Regions from separate parts of the Paraburkholderia caffeinilytica genome, predicted to be linked through region 2. Evidence: predicted binding sites of a transcription regulator. Region 2 holds the regulator's gene; the other holds the start of a gene.
What was found. Region 2 encodes HrcA, which represses chaperone genes, less so after heat shock. Its sites were predicted from a motif close to TTAGCACTCNNNNNNNNNGAGTGCTAA; they were not measured.

Region 1 (9,834 bases), 180 kb from region 2:
ATTCCGGTGTACTTCATCGGCGTCGGCGAAAAGGTGGAGGACTTGCAGCCGTTCAGCGCGGAGGAGTTTTCGGACGCGTTGCTGGGCGGTTGAACGCAGCGCCGTTCGTCGCGAAACAAGCAAAAAGGGCGTTCACAATGAACGCCCTTTTTTCATTCAGACCACCGCATCACTCCGCGTCGGGCTGAACACCAGGCGCGGCACGAGCGAACGCGTCGAGTTGCATCGCATGATCGTAGATGCGCTGAATCGTCGGAAACTTCGCCGTATCCACCTTGAAGCGCTGGGCGTTGAATACCTGTGGAATCAGACAGGCGTCGGCCAGTGTCGGCGTGTCGCCGAAGCAAAGCTTGCCGGTGCGCGAATCGCCCGCCAGATGCGCCTCGAGCGTCGCAAAACCCGCTTCGACCCAATGCTTGTACCACGCGTCTTTCGCGTCGTCGTCGACACACAGCGTGTGTTTCAGGTATTTCAGCACGCGCAGATTGTTCAGCGGATGAATCTCGCACGCCACCTGCAGCGCCACCGAACGCACATAGGCGCGCTCGGCGGGCGTCCCCGGCAAGAGCGGCGGCTCGGGATGCGTTTCCTCCAGATACTCGATGATCGCGAGCGACTGAGGCATGACTTCGTTACCGTCAACAAACGTGGGTACGATGCCGTCCACATTCACCTTGCGATACTCGGGCTTCAGCTGCTCGCCGCCGTCGCGCACCAGGTGCACCGGTACGTAGTCGTACGGCAGATTCTTCACGTTCAACGCAATGCGTACGCGATAGGACGCCGAACTACGAAAATAGCTGTAGAGCTTCATGTTATGTGTCTCCTCCCACCACGCCTCAGACGACGCGTACGCTGAGCTCGCCGAGCCCGTCCACACCGCCCTTCATGAGGTCGCCCTGCACCACCGCGCCGACACCCTCCGGCGTACCGGTGAAGATCAGATCGCCCGGTTGCAGTTCGAACAGCGTCGACAGATAGGCAACCGTTTCGGCGACCGACCAGATCAGCTGCGACACGTCCGAGTTCTGTTTTTCCTCGCCGTTCACCGATAACCAGATCGCGCCCTTGCCGACATGGCCGACCGTCGTGACCGGATGGATCGGACCGAGCGGCGCGGAATAATCGAAGCCCTTGGCGGTATCCCACGGACGGCCCAGCTTCTTCGCCTCGGCCTGCAGATCGCGGCGCGTCATGTCGAGACCGAGTGCGTAGCCGTAGACGTGGTCGAGCGCGCTTTCGGCAGGAATGTTCTTGCCGCCTTTGCCGATCGCCGCGACCAGTTCCATCTCGAAGTGGACGTTCTTCGATTGCGACGGATAGGGGAATTCGCCGGTCGCACCGGGCGCGACATACAGCACGGCATCGGCCGGCTTGGTGAAGAAGAACGGCGGCTCGCGGTCGGGATCATGCCCCATCTCGCGCGCGTGAGCCTCGTAGTTACGGCCCACACAGTAGATGCGACGCACCGCGAACGCCTCGCTGGCCCCCACCACCGGCACCGCAACGACCGGTGCGGGTGCAAATACGTAACTCATCCCGTTCTCCGTTTTTGGATTGTGCCGCGCCCGCGCGGCGGTAAAGCATCGAGTTTAACGCGCAGCAAAGCGCGGTGCAGCGGATCGGCATCGGCACGCGCGGATCGGCGGCCCTGGCGCATCGACTCGCTGGACCGCTGGAACTCCTGACTGCTGGAACTCCGACCATCTGGACAGACGGATCGCTGGACCGCCAGATCGCCGGACCGCTATAGATGCGATACTGACGCTAGATAACAACCTTTGAATTCCGTGGCCGACCGCCCCAAAGCGGCACGCTACCCCGTCCCACTGCGACCGATGACTGACTCCGCCGACACCGCCACTCCTTTCCCCTGCGCCCGCTATATCAAGGAAATCGGCCGCGGCCCGAACGGCGCCCGCGCGCTGACCGCTGACGATACGCGCGCGCTCTACACCGCGATGCTCGACGGCCGAGTGTCCGACCTCGAACTCGGCGCCGTGCTGCTCGCGTATCGCGTGAAAGGCGAAACCGCCGATGAACTCGCCGCCATGCTGGCCAGCGCGCAAGCGTCGTTCGAACCGATTCATCTGCCGCACGCCGCATTCCGGCCCGTATCGATACCCACGTATAACGGCGCGCGCAAACAGCCCAACCTCGTGCCGCTGCTGGCGCTGTTGCTGGCACGCGAGGGTGTGCCGGTGCTCATGCATGGCGTCACCGAAGATCCGGGCCGCGTGACGAGCGCGGAAATCTTCACGCATCTGCAGATCCCGCTCGCGCAATCGCATGCCGACATCGAAGACGGTCTCGCCGAGCGGCGTCTCGCGTTCGCGCCAATCGACGTTCTCGCGCCGAAGCTCGCACACCTTCTCTCGCTGCGTCGGCGGATGGGCGTGCGCAATTCGACCCATACGCTCGTGAAAATCCTGCAGCCGTTCGCGCCCGCGGGGTTGCGGCTCGTGAACTACACGCATCCGCCGTATCGCGACAGTCTCACGCAGCTGTTCAACACACACCCGGCCGCCGCAGAGGGCGGCGCCCTGCTCGCGCGCGGCACAGAAGGCGAAGCGGTAGCCGACACGCGGCGCCAGGTGCAAGTGGATTGGCTGCACGACGGCATCTGCGAAACGCGCGTGCCGCATGAGCGCTCGTCGCCCGATGCGCCTGAAGTCGACTTGCCCGAAGCGCGCGACGCCCCGACCACGGCTGCGTGGATCGATGCTGTGTTGCGCGGCGAAGCACCCATCCCGAGCGCGATCGAGCGGCAAGTGGAGCTGATCGTCGATGTCGCGAAAGTGCCGGCATAAGGTGTGCGGCGTGCGTGCGATGCAGCGCGTGCGGCGCCGCGCGCCAGCACGAAGATGACGGCCGCGATCTGCTTCAAGGAGATCGAGGTCGGCTTCCCGTCGGTCTCGCAAACCGACTTCGATTTCGTCCGCAAACTGATCGAAGAAAAGCGCATTCCCGACGACGTGACGATTGAAGCGTTCGTACCCTCACGCGCCTCATCAAGGAACACGTTCAGGTGCGGCCTGATACTCACTGGACGTTCCAGTATTCGCCCGAAACCTTCAACACGCCCGAACTCCCGTCCGGGCGCTCACAGGGCGCTCACCCAGCGCGGCTAGCGAAACGGGTGGGCTCACATGGCTCACTCGATCGCGCAACGCGTCGCCTGCCAGGCGATCAGGCGCCATTGCCCATCTTCCTGTGTGTGAATCGCCGTGTACGCGATCGGAAACAGCAGCGCTCCGTTGTTCGCTTCCATTTCGATCAGCGCGCGCCCGGTGACGACGCAGGTCTCGCGCCCCACCGGCAGCACTTCTTGCGACTGCACTTCGATCTGCCGATAGCGGCGGCGCCCGGCGGTAATACCGTCGATGAACTGCCGCTTCGTTTCACGCTTGCCGTTCGTATGGACATAGCTCACGTTGTCCGCGAGCAGCGTATCGAGCGACTGCCCGTCGCCGTCGACCATCGCACGGAAGCGTTCTCGCTCGAGTCCGCGAATCGCTTCAATTGTCTTTGCCGCCATTGCTCAGCCCCTTGCACCGGTAAGCCGAACGTGGCCACGGTCGTCAGAAGTTATATTGCAAATATAGCTGGTGGAAATTTATACCAGGATTCGGCTCTTTGATACCGCCGTTGGAAATATGCTGGAAGCGGTAACCGGCCTGGTACTGCTGGCGGTTGCCGAACTGCACGCCGACACCCGCCATGGAGGCGAACTGGAACGCAGTCGCGAGCGAGAGGTCAGACGCGATGGTCGGACTCGACAGAAGGCGGATACCGGCGCCCGCTTCGATGTAAGGGCGAATCGCACCCGCTCCGTCGATGAAGCGAATGATCGGCGTCACACCGATTTCGCCGATGTTCTCGTGCACATTCCCTTCATCGGTATGCCACCAGGCCACGTGGGCCTCGCCGATCAACGAGAAATGCCAATCGCCGATCTGCCACCACGTGAGGTTCGGATCCCACACCAGACCGAGATCGAGTTTTTTGATGTGGTTATCGCCGAGACCGCCGGCGATCTGCACGCCGAACTGGTCACCTGCCGCCAGGCCCGAGCCGGCAAGCAGAAAAGCCGCCGCCGCACTTTTTAGAGCCAGACCACGCCAAACATTTTTCTTGTTGTTCATCGAACACCCGACCTGGTCGAACGTTGATTACCTGCACATTGTTGTATCTATTCTAATGACAATCCTGATCCGATGGATTGTCTGAGGAATAGTGAATTCCCGCAATTAGTCACTTCTATTTTAGAAAAAGTCGGTTACTTATGAAGGCGAAAGGAAGACGTTAGGTAAATTCTACGGCGCGCATGCGACGGGCAGCAGGCGCGGCACATGGCTATCAAAACCTAAATTTCAATAGGAAATGGGGAACCTGGATGCCCCTACGGCCTCTAAGTATTAGCACTCGGCAAATCAGAGTGCTAACATCCAACGCTGGAGTCGTTTTAACTGAACACGCTTTTGTCTGATTCCAAAGGAGTTTCCTACGTGAGCCATGCAATGACCCTTCCGAGTACTTTGAGCCCGTCGTCGGCTAAGGCCGCTTCGGCAGGTGCACTGGCGCTCTCGCATTCCTCGCTGCTGCCCGGTCAACTGGGCAATATCGACGCCTACATCCAGGCCGTAAATCGGATTCCGATGCTGACGCCGGCGGAAGAACGCCAGTTCGCCACCGAATTTCGCGAGCAGGACAACCTCGGGTCCGCGCGCCGTCTCGTCCTGTCGCACCTGCGGCTGGTCGTGTCGATCGCGCGCAATTACCTTGGTTATGGACTGCCGCATGCCGACCTGATCCAGGAAGGCAATATCGGCCTGATGAAGGCCGTGAAGCGCTTTGACCCCGAGCAAAACGTGCGCCTCGTGTCGTACGCCATGCACTGGATCAAGGCGGAGATTCACGAATATATTCTGCGCAACTGGCGGATGGTGAAGGTTGCCACCACCAAAGCGCAGCGCAAGCTGTTCTTCAACCTGCGCAGTCACAAGCAGGGGCTGGGTGCATTCACGCCGGACGAGATCGAAGGTCTTGCCAAAGAGCTGAACGTGAAGCGGGAAGAAGTGGCCGAGATGGAAACGCGCTTGTCCGGCGGCGATATCGCGCTGGAAGGCCAGGTCGAAGACGGCGAAGAGTCGTACGCGCCGATCGCCTACCTCGCCGACTCGCATAGCGAGCCGACTGCCGTGCTGGCTTCGCGTCAGCGCGACAAGCTGCAAAGCGACGGTATCGCGAGCGCGCTCGACGCGCTGGACGCCCGCAGCCGCCGCATCATCGAGGCACGCTGGCTGAAGGTGGAAGACGACGGTTCGGGCGGCTCGACGCTGCATGAACTGGCCGACGAATTCGGCGTGTCGGCCGAACGCATTCGCCAGATCGAAGCGAGCGCAATGAAGAAAATGCGCGGCGCGTTGAGCGAATATGCGTAAAGCCTGAAACCTTGAATCGTGCCGGTTCGTCCGGCGCACACTGGTTGATCACGGAGCCCTGCCCTCGCAAGAAGGCAGGGCTTTTTTGTGCCCGCTCGCCGGTGCATGCGCTCAATCGCAGACGCACGCGTCCTCGATCAGAAACTTACCGGTCAAACACGGCTTTCTTGACGTATCGCAATCCCCATCGCAATACTGTCCGCACGGGGCGACGTTCGCGACCCAATGCCGCAGTGCCGGACTCACGCGCGCAAGGTCCTTGCTCCTAGAATCGGGATGCACTCGCCAGGCCGCTCACGCAGCCTGGTTCCAGCCGGACACACCGGCGTGAAGTTGCCTTCGACCGATCATGACCCTAGCCCTGAATCGCAATAGCAACCCTCGCTCGAGCCTGCGCAAACGGCTCGCCGCCTGGGCACGCGGTCCGACGCTGGCGCGGGATATCGCCATCGTCCTCGCCATCAAATTCGCTCTGCTGATGGCGCTCAAGTACGCGTTCTTCAATCATCCGCAGGCGGAGCATATGTCGCTGCCGCCTGAACAAGTCGCGCAGGCGCTGCTGTCCGTGCCTGCCTCGCATCCGTCCCAAGGTGATCAACATGCCCGTTAGCGAAGTCGTAGAACTGTCGCGCCTCCAGTTCGCCATCACGGCGCTTTATCACTTTCTGTTCGTGCCGCTCACGCTCGGTCTGTCCTGGTTGCTGGTCATCATGGAGTCGGTCTATGTGATGACCGGCAAGCAGATCTACAAGGACATGACCCAATTCTGGGGCAAGCTCTTCGGCATCAACTTTGCGATGGGCGTGACCACCGGTCTTACGCTGGAGTTCCAGTTCGGCACCAACTGGTCGTACTACTCGCACTATGTCGGCGACATTTTCGGCGTGCCGCTGGCCGTCGAAGGGTTGATGGCGTTCTTCCTCGAATCCACCTTCGTCGGCCTGTTCTTCTTCGGATGGAAGCGGCTCTCGAGAGTGCAGCACGTGGCCGTCACGTTCCTCGTCGCGCTCGGCTCGAACCTGTCGGCGCTGTGGATTCTGGTGGCCAACGGCTGGATGAACAATCCGGTCGGCGCGACTTTCAACTACCAGACCATGCGCATGGAACTCGACAGCATCTTCTCGGTGCTGTTCAATCCGGTCGCACAGGTGAAGTTCGTGCACACCGTATCGGCCGGTTATGTGACCGCTTCGATGTTCGTGCTCGGCGTGTCGTCGTGGTATCTGCTGAAGCGCCGCGACACCGAATTCGCCTTGCGCTCGTTCGCGATTGCCGCCGGTTTTGGTCTGGCCTCGACGTTATGCGTGATCGTGCTCGGCGACGAATCCGGCTACCGCACCGGCGAAGTTCAGCAGATCAAGCTGGCCGCCATCGAATCCGAATGGGAAACGGCGCCCGCACCCGCGCCCTTCACGATCATCGGCATTCCGAACCAGAAGGAAGAGCGCACCGACTACGCGATCCGCATTCCGTATGCGCTCGGCCTCATCGCCACGCGCTCGATCGACGAACCGGTGGTCGGTCTGAAAGACCTGATGGCGCAGAACGAAGTACGCATCAAGAACGGCATGCTCGCCTACGCCGCGCTGCAAAAGCTGAAACAGGGCGACGCGACGGACGAAGCCAAGGCCGCTTTCGACGCACACAAGAAAGACCTCGGCTACGGCCTGATGCTCAAACAGTTCACGCCGAACGTCACCGACGCCACGCCGGATCAGATCGTGCAAGCCGCCAAGAAGACGATTCCGCCGGTGGCGCCCGTGTTCTTCTCGTTCCGCCTGATGGTCGGTCTCGGCATCCTGTTTCTTGCGACCTTCGTGCTGGCGTTCTGGTTCTGCGCGCAGCGCTCGTTGCTGCTGGAGAAACGCCGCTGGTTCCTGCGCTGGGCTGTGTGGGCGATTCCCTTGCCGTGGCTCGCTGCCGAATTCGGCTGGATCGTCGCTGAAGTGGGCCGTCAACCGTGGACCATTGCCGGCATTCTGCCGACCGCACTGTCCGCCTCGAGCCTGACGCCGGGCGATCTCTACTTGAGCATTGCCGGCTTCGTGGTGTTCTACACGGTGCTGTTCATCATCGAAATCATGCTGATGTTCAAGTACGCGCGACTCGGGCCTTCGTCGCTGCACACGGGGCGCTACCATCACGAGCAACAACAGCCGCTGAATCAGCCTCTGCCGACCAACACGGCCGCATGATTCGCCGCCACTCTGTTCCAAGGGAAAGATCATCATGGATTACGCAACCCTCAAACTGATCTGGTGGGTGTTGATCGGCGTGCTGCTGATCGGCTTCGCGCTCACCGACGGCTTCGACATGGGCGCGGCGATTCTGCTGCCGTTCATCGCGAAGAGCGACGCCGAGCGACGCATCGTCGTGAACACGGTCGGCGCGACGTGGGAAGGCAATCAGGTGTGGTTCATCACCGCAGGCGGCGCGATGTTCGCCGCGTGGCCGCTGGTGTACGCCGCGTCGTTCTCCGGCTTCTACTTTGCAATGCTGCTGGTGCTGTTCTCGTTGTTCTTCCGGCCGGTCGGCTTCGACTACCGCAGCAAGCGTGAAGACCCGCGCTGGCGCAGCGCATGGGATTGGGCGTTGTTTGTCGGCGGCTTCGTCCCGTCGCTGGTGTTCGGCGTGGCGTTCGGCAACCTGCTGCAAGGCGTGCCGTTCTCATTCGACACCGATCTGCGCGTCACGTATCACGGCAGTTTCTTCGCGTTGCTCAACCCATTCGCCGTGCTCTGCGGGCTCGTTAGCGTGTCGATGCTGGCCGCGCACGGCGCAGCCTTCGTGAAAATGAAGGCGGACGGTGCCGTCGCCGAGCGTGCTTCGCTGGCGCTGCGGATCGCTTCGCTCGCCGCCGTGGTGCTGTTTCTGCTTGCCGGCGCGCTGATCGCCACGATGATCGGCGGCTATCAGATCGTCGACGCCGCGCCGCTCGACACGGTGGCCAACCCGCTGCTGAAAAACGTGATCGGCGCACCCGGCCTGTGGCTCACCAACTACGCAAACTATCCGTGGATGGTGATCGCGCCGGTGGCCGGCCTCGTCGGCGGCATATTTGCCTTGTTGCTGGCGCGTTCGCGTTTTGAAAAGAGCGCCTTCCTGTCGACCTCGCTGATGATCATCGGCGTGATTTTGACGGCAGGCTTCTCGATGTTCCCGTTCATCATGCCCTCCTCGCTCGACGGCCGCAGCAGCCTGACCGTATGGGATTCGACCTCGAGCCGCATGACGCTGCAGATCATGCTGATCGCCGTGATCGTTTTCCTGCCGATCATCCTGATCTACACGAGCTGGGTGTATCGCGTGATGCGAGGCAAGGTGACCGCCGCGGCGCTCGAAGAGAATCACCATTCAATGTATTGATCAGGAATACGATTAACAGGAGTTTGTGATGTGGTATTTCAGTTGGCTTCTCGGCATTGGCGTAGCGTTGGCGTTCGGCATCATCAACGTAATGTGGCTGGAATCGCGCCGGCCGTTAGAAACAGGTAAGCAAAAAGCACATTGATGCATCCGTCGCCGGCCGCGCGCCGTTAGGCTCAAGCCGGTAAACGCAAAAGCGGCACCTTGAATCAAGGTGCCGCTTTTTATTTGTATGGGGTTAAACAGAATGCAGCGCCTGTCAGCTCCCCTTTACTTATCGTAGCGCCCAGGCTGGGCGGAGGACCGAACTCAGCTCAAAGCCTCGATAAGATCACGCGGGCAGCGGCGCCGCACCGGCACTCGTATCGGGTGACACACGCGTCGCCAGTTGTGCGGCGTAGCGCTGAGCGGCGTCGCCCACTACGATGTGGAACGTATCCGCTGAGACCCACGCCGTATCGAGCGTAGCCAGACGTTGACGATCGACCACCGACGGATCGCGAACCACGATCCGCAGGCGCGTTGCCGCCACGGCGTCCAGCGAGACGACGTTGCCCGCGCCGCCGAACACCGCGAGCCAACGCAGCGGATCCGGATCGAGCGGACCGCCTTCAGCGCCGCTTGCAGCCGCCACAGGAGCAGCAGCGACGGCGGGCGCCGCAGCAGCCACCGGCTTCACCGCATCGCCGCCGCCTTGCGCGATCACCGTGCGGATTTCATCGGCAATGATGTCGGCTTCCGGTCCGATGATCACCTGCACGTTGGTCGAGCCGCGCTTGAGCACGCCACGCGCGCCGATCGTCTTCAGTTCGCTTTCCGAGACCTTATTGGCATCGACCACCGACAGGCGCAGACGCGTCGTGCAGGCATCCACCACCGACAGGTTCGACGCGCCGCCCAGCGCGGCGATATACCGTTGTGCGCGCGGCACGGCGGCACCCGCCACCGGCGACACAAAACCGCCGGCTGCGAACGACTCGATCTGCTCTTCTTCGGCGGCCGGTTCGCGGCCCGGCGTCGCCAT
Region 2 (9,834 bases):
CCGCCATTTCGCGCTCGCCCTGGAACACCTTGATCGTCACGGCGCTCTGATTGTCGTCAGCCGTCGAGTAGACCTGTGCGTGCTTGGTCGGGATCGTGGTGTTCTTGTTGATCATCTTCGTCATCACGCCGCCGAGCGTTTCGATGCCGAGCGACAACGGGGTCACGTCGAGCAGCAGAACGTCCGTGCGGTCGCCCGACAGAACCTGGCCTTGAATCGCGGCGCCAACGGCCACGGCTTCGTCCGGGTTCACGTCGCGGCGCGGATCCTTGCCGAAGAATTCCTTAACCTTTTCCTGCACCTTCGGCATGCGGGTCATACCGCCGACCAGAATCACGTCGTCGATTTCGCCGACCTTCACGCCCGCATCCTTGATCGCCGTGCGGCATGGTTCGATCGTGCGTTCGATCAGTTCTTCGACCAGCGCTTCCAGCTTGGCGCGCGTGATTTTCAGGTTCAAGTGCTTCGGACCCGACGCGTCGGCCGTGATGTACGGCAGGTTGATTTCGGTTTGCTGGCTCGACGACAGTTCGATCTTCGCCTTTTCAGCCGATTCCTTCAGGCGTTGCAGCGCGAGCACGTCTTTCGACAGATCGACGCCCTGCTCCTTCTTGAACTCGCCGATGATGTAATCGATGATGCGTTGGTCGAAGTCTTCGCCGCCGAGGAACGTGTCACCGTTCGTGGACAGCACTTCAAACTGCATTTCGCCGTCAACGTCGGCGATTTCGATAATCGACACGTCGAACGTACCGCCGCCCAGGTCATACACCGCGATCTTGCGGTCGCCCTTTTCGGCCTTGTCCAGACCGAATGCCAGAGCGGCTGCGGTCGGTTCGTTGATGATCCGCTTCACTTCCAGACCGGCGATGCGGCCTGCGTCTTTGGTGGCCTGACGCTGGCTGTCGTTGAAGTACGCGGGAACCGTAATCACCGCTTCGGTGACCTGCTCGCCGAGGTAGTCTTCAGCGGTCTTCTTCATCTTGCGCAGCACTTCCGCCGAGATTTGCGGCGGTGCCAGCTTGTCGTCGCGCACCTGGACCCATGCGTCGCCGTTGTCGGCCTTCATGATCTTGTACGGCATCAGACCGATGTCTTTCTGCACTTCTTTTTCTTCGAAGCGGCGGCCGATCAGGCGCTTGACGGCGTACAGCGTGTTCTTCGGGTTCGTGACCGACTGACGCTTAGCCGGCGCGCCGACGAGAATCTCGCCGTCTTCCATGTAAGCGATGATCGACGGCGTGGTGCGCGCACCTTCCGAGTTCTCGATCACTTTGACCGAATTGCCTTCCATGATCGCCACGCACGAGTTGGTCGTGCCGAGGTCGATGCCGATGATTTTGCCCATTTTTACTAATCTCCTGACTTTGATCGCTGCGGGAATCGCCTTGTTTGCCCAGCTGGCGGTAAGGCGATCCGCTCTGAATTCCTACCTGCACTCAACATAAGTGCGTCCGCATCGTTTTCAAGACCTCTTTTACGATGCGGTCTTTAATTTTTTTCAATCGGTCGAACTTTTGCCGCTTTTTTCACCATCGCGTCCGGCTGCGCCAGCCTGGCCTTCCTGGCGATCTAGCAGCCGAAGCAGGCGAGATCCCGGAAAAACACCACGGGCAGCCCATCACCCGTTTCGGCCAGCCGGCGCCGAATGACTCGGCGCTGAGCTCCTGCATGCCGAAGACAGCGAACGCAGTGGCGTCCACGGGAATGTTGGCCATAACGGCGCCTGTCGGCGGAACGGCTGATAAACAGCTTCTGCTGTGGCCTGTGCCGCGGCTTGTACTGCTTACTTCGGCGCCGCGACCGTCACGAGCGCCGGACGCAGCACGCGGTCGGCGATCACGAAGCCTTTTTGCAGCACAGCAACGACGGTGTTCGGCTCCTGGTCGGCCGGCACCATCGAAATAGCCTGGTGACGGTGCGGGTCGAACTTCTCGCCAACCGGGTTCAGGGCGACGACGCGACCCTTCTCCAGCGCGCCGGAAAGCTGGCGCAGCGTGAGTTCGACGCCTTCGCGCACCTTTTGCAGGTCGTCGGACGAGTGGGCAACCGCCGCTTCGAGGCTGTCGACCACCGGCAGCAAATGCTCAGCGAAGCTTTCGATCGCGAACTTGTGCGCCTTGGCGACATCCTCCTGGGCGCGGCGGCGCACGTTTTCAGTCTCAGCCTTCGCCCGCAGGAAGCTTTCCTGCAACTCGACGATCTTCGCTTCTGCTTCGGCCAATGCGGCTTCCGCACCGCTTGCCGGCGCTTCAGGCGCAGCGCTTGCAGCCGCGTCCTGCTGGGATGCCGCAGCCTCGGCGGCCTGGCGCGCGGTTTCGTCGGCGGGCGTGGGATTCTGGCTCGTCGGGTTCTCTTGCGTGTTTTCCATGTCGCTGAAAGTCGTTAAAAAAGTTAAAGCTAACGGTGACGGCAACGCGTCAAAAGCTGTCGCAATTTGTGCGTTGCAAAATTGCGACAGACAACTTGGTACGTTAACGCGGATCGAAACGGCAGATGGGGCCGGAAAGACCCATTTCAAGCGCCTCTCCCGGAACTTTTCGCACCGTGGACGCGCGACGGAAATGCCCGGTTACAACCATTATTGCGTCGCAATCAGATTGAGATTGAGTGCGCCCGACAAGTGGCCTATGCTCCAATAAAGCGTCGGAAAAGACACGTTAACCCTAATCTAACGTAAGCCTTACCGACATTTTTCAATTCCACCTGATTCGCCTGTTTCCGTCCTGAATCTTCCCAAGGGGAGTACCGTGAAACTGACCTTTGCAATATCGGTGGTCGCATTGGTACTGATCGCGGGCACCACGACCATCTGCATGTCCGGGGCCGTCAACGATCACACCACCGAATACGGCGGTGTGCACGCGACGATGGAACAATTGTTCAATCCCCACCTGAAAGTTTGTCGATAGTGCGCCGGTCGCGCTTGGTCGGTCTGCCGTGCAAAGCGGCAGCCGGCTCGCGGTACGTCTTGCGCCGCTCCTGCTCGACCTGCCGCTTCACCTTGCTCTCCTCGGTTTCCGCGTAAAGCGTCTGCGCGACGCTGGCTGGGCCGCGCACGTCGCACACGCCCAGCACTTCCACTTGCCAGACAATCCGCTCGATCTCGATCTCGACCAGGTCGCCGACGCGCACATCCTTGGCCGGTTTGACATTCGCGCCGCCGATGCGCACATGCCCTTTGTCGACGGCATCCGCCGCCAGCGAACGGGTTTTGAAGAAGCGCGCCGCCCAAAGCCATTTGTCGATGCGCAGCTTCGCGCCCGGTTCGGTCGAGATCCTGTAATTCATGAGCCTGCTTACGCCCCGCTCGTATGCGGCACCGGCACCGCTTGCACGGGCCAGCCCTGCAGATTCTGCGCGACGATTTCGCCAAGCGCGGCGACCCACGGCTGCGAGGCGTTCACGCAGGGAATCCGGTGAAATTCCTGGCCACCCGCATGGAGGAACTCGTCGCGCACTTCCATGCCGATCTCTTCAATCGTTTCAAGGCAATCGGCGGTAAAGCCCGGGCAGAACACGTCGGCACGCCGCACGCCTGCCGAGCCCAATTCCTTCAATGTGGGTGCGGTGTACGGTTGCAGCCACTCGGCCTTGCCGAAGCGCGACTGAAAGGTGATGCGGCATTCCACCTGCGTCAGTCCCAGCGCCTGCATCAACAACGCGCCGGTTTGCTGGCATTGCTCGTGATACGGATCGCCAAGATCCATCGTGCGCTTGGGTACGCCGTGAAAACTCAGCACCAGCTTGTCACCCGCCGCGAAGTCCGGCCGGCCATGCTGATGCCAGTAGTGATGCACCTGTGCGGCGAGCGCGGCGATATACGCAGGATGATCGGCATACTGGCGCACCGTGCGGATTTCCGGTTGATTGCGCATGCGCTTGAGGGCCGAAAAGGCTTCGTCGAAAGCCGTGGCCGTGGTCGACGACGAATATTGCGGATACATGGGCATCAGCAGCACACGCTCGGCGCCCGCCAGTTTGAGCTGGTTCAGCATGGCCGGAATACCGGGCGTGCCGTAGCGCATGGCGTAGTCGACCAACACCGTGTAGTCGTTCAATTGCAACAGATGACGCAAACCCTCCACCTGCTTCTCCGTGAAGACACGCAGCGGCGAGCCTTCCGGCATCCACACAGCCGCGTACTTCTTCGCCGACGCGGGGCTCCGGAACGGCAAAATCAACAACCGCAGGATCACCTGCCAGAGCAGCGCCGGAATTTCGACCACGCGAGGATCGGACAGGAACTGCGCAAGATAGCGACGGACCGCACGCGGCGTCGGCGCGTCGGGCGTGCCGAGATTGATCAGCAACACGGCGACACGGTGTGACGTGGCGTTCTGCGATGGCCGCTCGAGGTCGAAGCGCATAGGCAGCAGAGGTAACCGCTTTGGGCGGAGAGTCGGTTCAGGTGGAATTCATTATAGCGGCGCGGTCCATTGCAAGGTCCGCCAGGGGCCCCTGGCCATTCGGCCAATTGGCAAGCGGCGCGCCGTCGCGCATCATTTGCGACATGAAGTGCCGCAGCCGGCAGTAACCGCGGCTTGCTGCCGGTTACTGTTGACTCAGCGTCAGGGAAAGCAGCCGCGCGGTGATGTCGACAATCGGAATCACGCGGTTGTAGGCCATGCGGGTCGGCCCGATCACGCCGAGCGTGCCGACGATCTTGCCGTTCACCTCATAAGGCGCGGTGACGACGCTCATTTCCTCGATTGGCACGAGATTCGACTCGCCGCCAATGAAAATCTGCACGCCGGCGGCGTGACTCGACACGTCGAGCAACTGAAGGAGACTGGTCTTTTGGTCGAACACATCGAACAGCTTGCGCAAGCGCGCCATGTCCGACGACAGGTCGGCGACTTCGAGCAGGTTGCGCTCGCCGGAAATCAGCACGGTCTCGCCGGTGTCGGACTCATCCGTGCTGGCCGTGACCGCGGCGTGCATCAGCGTGGTCATGTCGCCGCGCAATTCGTCGATTTCTTCGCGCAGGCGGCGGCGCACGTCGTCGAACGAGAGGCCCGCGAAGTGCGCGTTGATGTAGTTGGAGGCCTCCACCAGCTGCGCCGGCGAAAAATCGCGCTGAGTTGCCATGATGCGGTTCTGCACGTCCCCCTCGGGCGTCACGATGATCAGCAGGATGCGCTTGTCCGACAGGCGCATGAATTCGATCTGCTTGAACACGTGGCTGCGGCGCGGGGTAAGCACCACACCGGCAAACTGCGACAGATTGGACAGCACGCCGGCCGCCGCGGCGACGACTTTCTGCGGCTCACCCGCCTGCAGCGTAGTCTTGACGATACGCATCACCGCTTCTTCGTCCGCGGCGGATTCCACCGTCAGCATGGTATCGACGAACAGCCGGTAGCCACGCGGTGTCGGAATGCGGCCCGCGGAAGTATGCGGACTGATCACAAGCCCCAGATCCTCGAGATCGGACATCACGTTGCGGATCGTCGCCGGGCTCAGTTCGAGGCCGGAATAGCGTGACAACGTGCGCGAGCCGACCGGCTGACCTTCGGCGATGTAGCGCTCGATCAGCGTTTTGAGGAGGGTTTGTGCGCGAGGATCTAGCATGACGGAAAATTTTAGCTCAATGACGCGGCTACAGCGAGCGCTAACGGCGCCAACCCCTGACTATCGCGCCGCCGGTTGGCGGGGCGGCGCCTGGTGTTCCGTGCAGCGCCTTGACTGGCGCCGTGTCCAGCGTCCTTGCCAGCGCGCCGCCCGGACTCGGGCTCCGCGCCTCGCCGGCCGCCACTTCGGTGCGTCCGCCGGCGGCACGCCGCCGCACTACAACCGGCGTGCATGTCATCAAGGTTTCACCATTCTAACGATAATCGCCCAATGCGCTGGCAGCCCGCTTGCGCCGGCTCGCTACCGGGTCTGTCTGCGGTTCTTTTCAGGCCCTACCTATGGTGTAATGCCGGCATGCAAGTGACCAGCCAGTTCAAGACCGTCGCGCTCGTCGGGCGCAACAATACGCCGGGCATCGGCGAGCCGCTGACCGAGCTCGCCTCGTGCATCGCGAGACGCGGCTTCGAGGTTGTATTCGAAGCCGACACCGCCGCCGAAATCGGCGTCACCGACTATCCGGCGCTGCGTCCCGCCGAGATCGGCGCGCGCGCCGACGTTGCCGTCGTGCTGGGCGGCGACGGCACGATGCTGGGCATCGGCCGCCAGCTTGCGCCCTACCGCACGCCGCTGATCGGCATCAACCACGGGCGGCTCGGCTTCATTACCGACATTCCGATCTCCGACATGCGCGAGATCGTGCCGCAAATGCTCTCGGGCAACTTCGAGCGCGAAGAGCGCATGCTGCTCGAAGCGCGCATCATGCGCAACGGCGCGCCGATCTATCACGCACTGGCCTTCAACGACGTGGTGGTCAACCGTAGCGGTTTCTCCGGGATGGCGGAACTGCATGTCTCGGTGGACGGGCGCTTCATGTACAACCAGCGCTCCGACGGCCTGATCGTCGCCACGCCCACGGGCTCGACCGCTTACGCGCTGTCTTCGCAAGGGCCGATCCTGCATCCGCAATTGCAAGGCATCGTGCTGGTGCCGATCGCGCCGCACGCCCTGTCGAACCGGCCAATCGTGCTGCCGGACGACTCGAAGGTGAGCATTCAGATCGTCTCGGGCCGCGAAGTGAACGTCAATTTCGACATGCAGTCGTTCACTTCGCTGGAATTGGGCGACACGATCGAAGTGCGCCGCTCGCGTCATACGGTGCCGATGCTGCACCCGGTCGGCTACAGCCATTTCGCGACGCTGCGCAAGAAGCTGCACTGGAACGAATACCCGTCGCACGAAGAAGATATCAAGCCCTGAGCGGCCCCGAATGCCGGACCGCCAGAACACGAACGCCGCCGCGGCCGAACCCTGAATCTCAAGCTCACCAGACGACCTCCATGCTTCGCCACCTCTCGATACGCGACTTCGTCATCGTCGCCGCGCTCGATCTCGAATTCGACAGCGGCTTCACCGTTTTCTCAGGCGAAACAGGCGCCGGCAAGTCGATCCTGATCGACGCACTGGCCCTCGCGCTCGGCGCCCGTGCCGATGCGAACGTGGTGCGCACCGGCGAGACCCGCGCCGACATCACCGCCGAATTCGAGACGCATGCGCAAGTCGAGCAATGGCTCGACGAGCAGGCGCTCGGCGCGGCCGCCGACGACGGCCACCACGGCGGCACCGTGATGCTGCGCCGCGTGGTGGATGCGAACGGCCGCTCGCGGGCGTTCATCAACGGCACGGCGGCGACGCTCGCGCAATTGCGCGAAGTCGGCGAAATGCTGGTGGATATTCACGGGCAGCATGCGCACCAGTTGCTGATGCGTCCGGACGCGCAGCGCGAACTGTTCGACACCCACGCCGGCCTCGCGGAAACCGCCACGACCGTCACGCGAGCATGGCGATCGTGGCGGGAAAAGGTGCAGGCCGTCGAACATGCGCAAACGCGCGACCGCGAGCTGCAACTCGAGCGCGAACGGCTCGCCTGGCAGCTTACCGAGCTGGACAAACTTTCGCCGCAACCCGGCGAATGGGAAGAGGTCAACGCCGAACACCGGCGCCTGTCGCATTCGGCCAACCTGATCGACGGCGTCCAGGGGGCGCTCGGCGCGCTGTCCGAGTCGGACGAGGCGATGATCACGCATCTCGCCTCGATCGTGTCGAAGGTGCGTGACCTCGCCGAGATCGACCCGGCGCTGAACGATGTGCTGGCGGCGCTGGAACCTGCCGAGATTCAGTTGCAGGAGGCGGCCTATTCGCTCAGCCACTACGCACAGAAGCTCGATCTCGATCCAGACCGCCTCGCCCAGGTCGAAAAGCGCCTCGACGCGCTGCACTCGGCCGCACGCAAATTTCGCCTGCAGCCCGAGACGCTGCCGGAAGAACACGAAGCACGTCGCGCGCAACTTGCCGCGCTCGACGCCGCAGCCGACCTCGACAGCCTCCACGCGGCCGAAACCAAGGCCAGGGAAGCCTTCCTTATGGAAGCGAAAAAACTGTCGAAGGCGCGCGCCAAGGCCGGCAAGGCTCTGGGCTCAGCAGTGACCACCGGCATGCAGGAACTGTCGATGAAAGGCGGCAGCTTCGAAGTGGCGCTGGTGCCGTTGCCGGAAGGTGGCGCGCACGGGCTCGAGCAGGTCGAATTCCGCGTCGCCGGTCATGCCGGCGTGCCGCTGCGGCCGCTCGCGAAGGTCGCCTCAGGCGGGGAACTGGCGCGGATCAGCCTCGCCCTGGCTGTCATTGCGAGCGCCGCGAGTCCGACGCCAACCCTGATCTTCGACGAAGTGGATACGGGGATCGGCGGCGGCGTCGCCGAAGTGGTTGGGCGGTTGCTGCATCAACTGGGGCAAGCACGTCAGGTGCTGTGCGTGACGCACTTGCCGCAAGTCGCCGCGCGCGGCGACCATCATTTCCAGGTGGCGAAGTCGGGCAACGGCAAGGGCGGCACGGTCAGCAGCGTGACCTCGCTCGACCGCGCGAGCCGCGTCGAAGAAGTCGCGCGGATGCTCGGCGGACTGGAGATCACGGCGACCACCCGCAAGCACGCGAAGGAAATGCTGGCGGCCTAGGAACGCGGGCAGGAAATCGTCGCGGAGCCTCAGCCAAACACCCGCTGCCACAGCCCCAGCACCGCCTCACTCTCAGTCGCCACCAGCGCCGGATCGACTCGCGCCTTCTCCATCCCGTCCAGCCGCAGTTGATGCTGCAGCTTCCGGTAGATCCGATAAGCCGCCCCGACCGTCTCCGCTTCCGCTTCGCTCATCAAGCCGAAACGCGACACTTCACGCAGCAGCGCGATGTTGCCGGTATTGCGGATCAGTTCGGGATCGCTCGCCGCATGCAGCAGCACCCAGTACTGCACGGTGAACTCGATATCGACCATGCCGCCGCGATCGTGCTTCAGGTCGAACAGCGCCGTATGGTTCGGATGCCCCGCCTCGACGCGCTCGCGCATCTCGACGATTTCCTTCGCGAGCGGCGCGGCCTCGCGCGGCGTGGTCAGCACCTGTTCGCGGATCTGCTCGAATTTCGCGCCGATTTCGGCGTCGCCCGCGCAGTAGCGCGCACGGCTCAACGCCTGATGCTCCCACACCCATGCCGTGTTGGCGGCGTCGCCTTCACGCAATTGATAACGGCGGAACGCGTCCAGATCGGTGACGAGCAGCCCCGACTCGCCGTTCGGCCGCAGCCGCAAGTCGACATCGAACAAGGTGCCCGCGCCGGTCGCCGTCGTCAGCCAGGTGATGAGGCGACGGGTATAGGTGGCATAGACGTCGGCGGCGGCATCGTCCGGATCGTCGTAGAGGAAAATGACGTCGAGGTCGGACGCGTAGCCGAGCTCCTTGCCGCCCAGCTTGCCGTACGCGATCACGGCGAACTTCGGCACATCGCGGTGGCGCTTGGCCAGTTGATTCCAGACTGCTTCGAGCGTGACGTCGAGCACGGCGTCGGCGAGTTCGGACAGGCGGTCGCTCACATGCTCGACACTCAGCCTGCCGGCCAGATCGATCAGCAGGATGCGGAACACCTCGGCCTGATGCGCGTGGCGCAGCAGATCCATCTGTTGCTCGACACCATCCGCCGCGGCCAGGCGCAAGCGCAGCGTGCGCTTGAATTCGGGCCAATCGAACGGACTGTCCATCGCCTCGTCGTCGAGGAGCTCGTCAAGCAACTGCGGATGGCGAATCAGATAGCCGGCGGCCCAGCGCGAACCGCCCAGCACCGACAGCACCCGATGCAGCGCCTGCGGATATTCGGTCAGCAGCGCGAGATACGCGCCGCGCCGGCTCACGGCTTCGAGCAGGTCGAAGAAACGCGCCA

Region 1: rpoH (RNA polymerase sigma factor RpoH) is a predicted target of HrcA. The motif match lies at 4,419-4,445, and genes of this name have one in related genera.

The regions. Positions count from the first base shown of each region.
Region 1 covers NZ_CP031467.1:2,525,667-2,535,500, reverse strand. The annotation lists gene ftsY (signal recognition particle-docking protein FtsY) at 1-93, shown strand, start outside; gene maiA (maleylacetoacetate isomerase) at 170-814, opposite strand; gene DSC91_RS27660 (fumarylacetoacetate hydrolase family protein) at 840-1,538, opposite strand; gene ybiB (DNA-binding protein YbiB) at 1,839-2,810, shown strand; partial or broken gene DSC91_RS27650 (2-isopropylmalate synthase) at 2,862-3,103, shown strand; gene DSC91_RS27645 (nuclear transport factor 2 family protein) at 3,155-3,538, opposite strand; gene DSC91_RS27640 (acyloxyacyl hydrolase) at 3,582-4,145, opposite strand; gene rpoH (RNA polymerase sigma factor RpoH) at 4,509-5,444, shown strand; gene cydP (cytochrome oxidase putative small subunit CydP) at 5,794-6,054, shown strand; gene DSC91_RS27625 (cytochrome ubiquinol oxidase subunit I) at 6,044-7,639, shown strand; gene cydB (cytochrome d ubiquinol oxidase subunit II) at 7,674-8,810, shown strand; gene cydX (cytochrome bd-I oxidase subunit CydX) at 8,839-8,955, shown strand; gene nagE (N-acetylglucosamine-specific PTS transporter subunit IIBC) at 9,142-9,834, opposite strand, start outside.
Region 2 covers NZ_CP031467.1:2,705,673-2,715,506, reverse strand. The annotation lists gene dnaK (molecular chaperone DnaK) at 1-1,348, opposite strand, end outside; partial or broken gene DSC91_RS38695 (thioredoxin family protein) at 1,576-1,718, opposite strand; gene grpE (nucleotide exchange factor GrpE) at 1,787-2,371, opposite strand; gene DSC91_RS37935 (hypothetical protein) at 2,751-2,912, shown strand; gene DSC91_RS28430 (RNA-binding S4 domain-containing protein) at 2,884-3,291, opposite strand; gene hemH (ferrochelatase) at 3,300-4,370, opposite strand; gene hrcA (heat-inducible transcriptional repressor HrcA) at 4,555-5,574, opposite strand; gene DSC91_RS28415 (NAD kinase) at 5,929-6,831, shown strand; gene recN (DNA repair protein RecN) at 6,912-8,582, shown strand; gene glnE (bifunctional [glutamate--ammonia ligase]-adenylyl-L-tyrosine phosphorylase/[glutamate--ammonia-ligase] adenylyltransferase) at 8,612-9,834, opposite strand, start outside.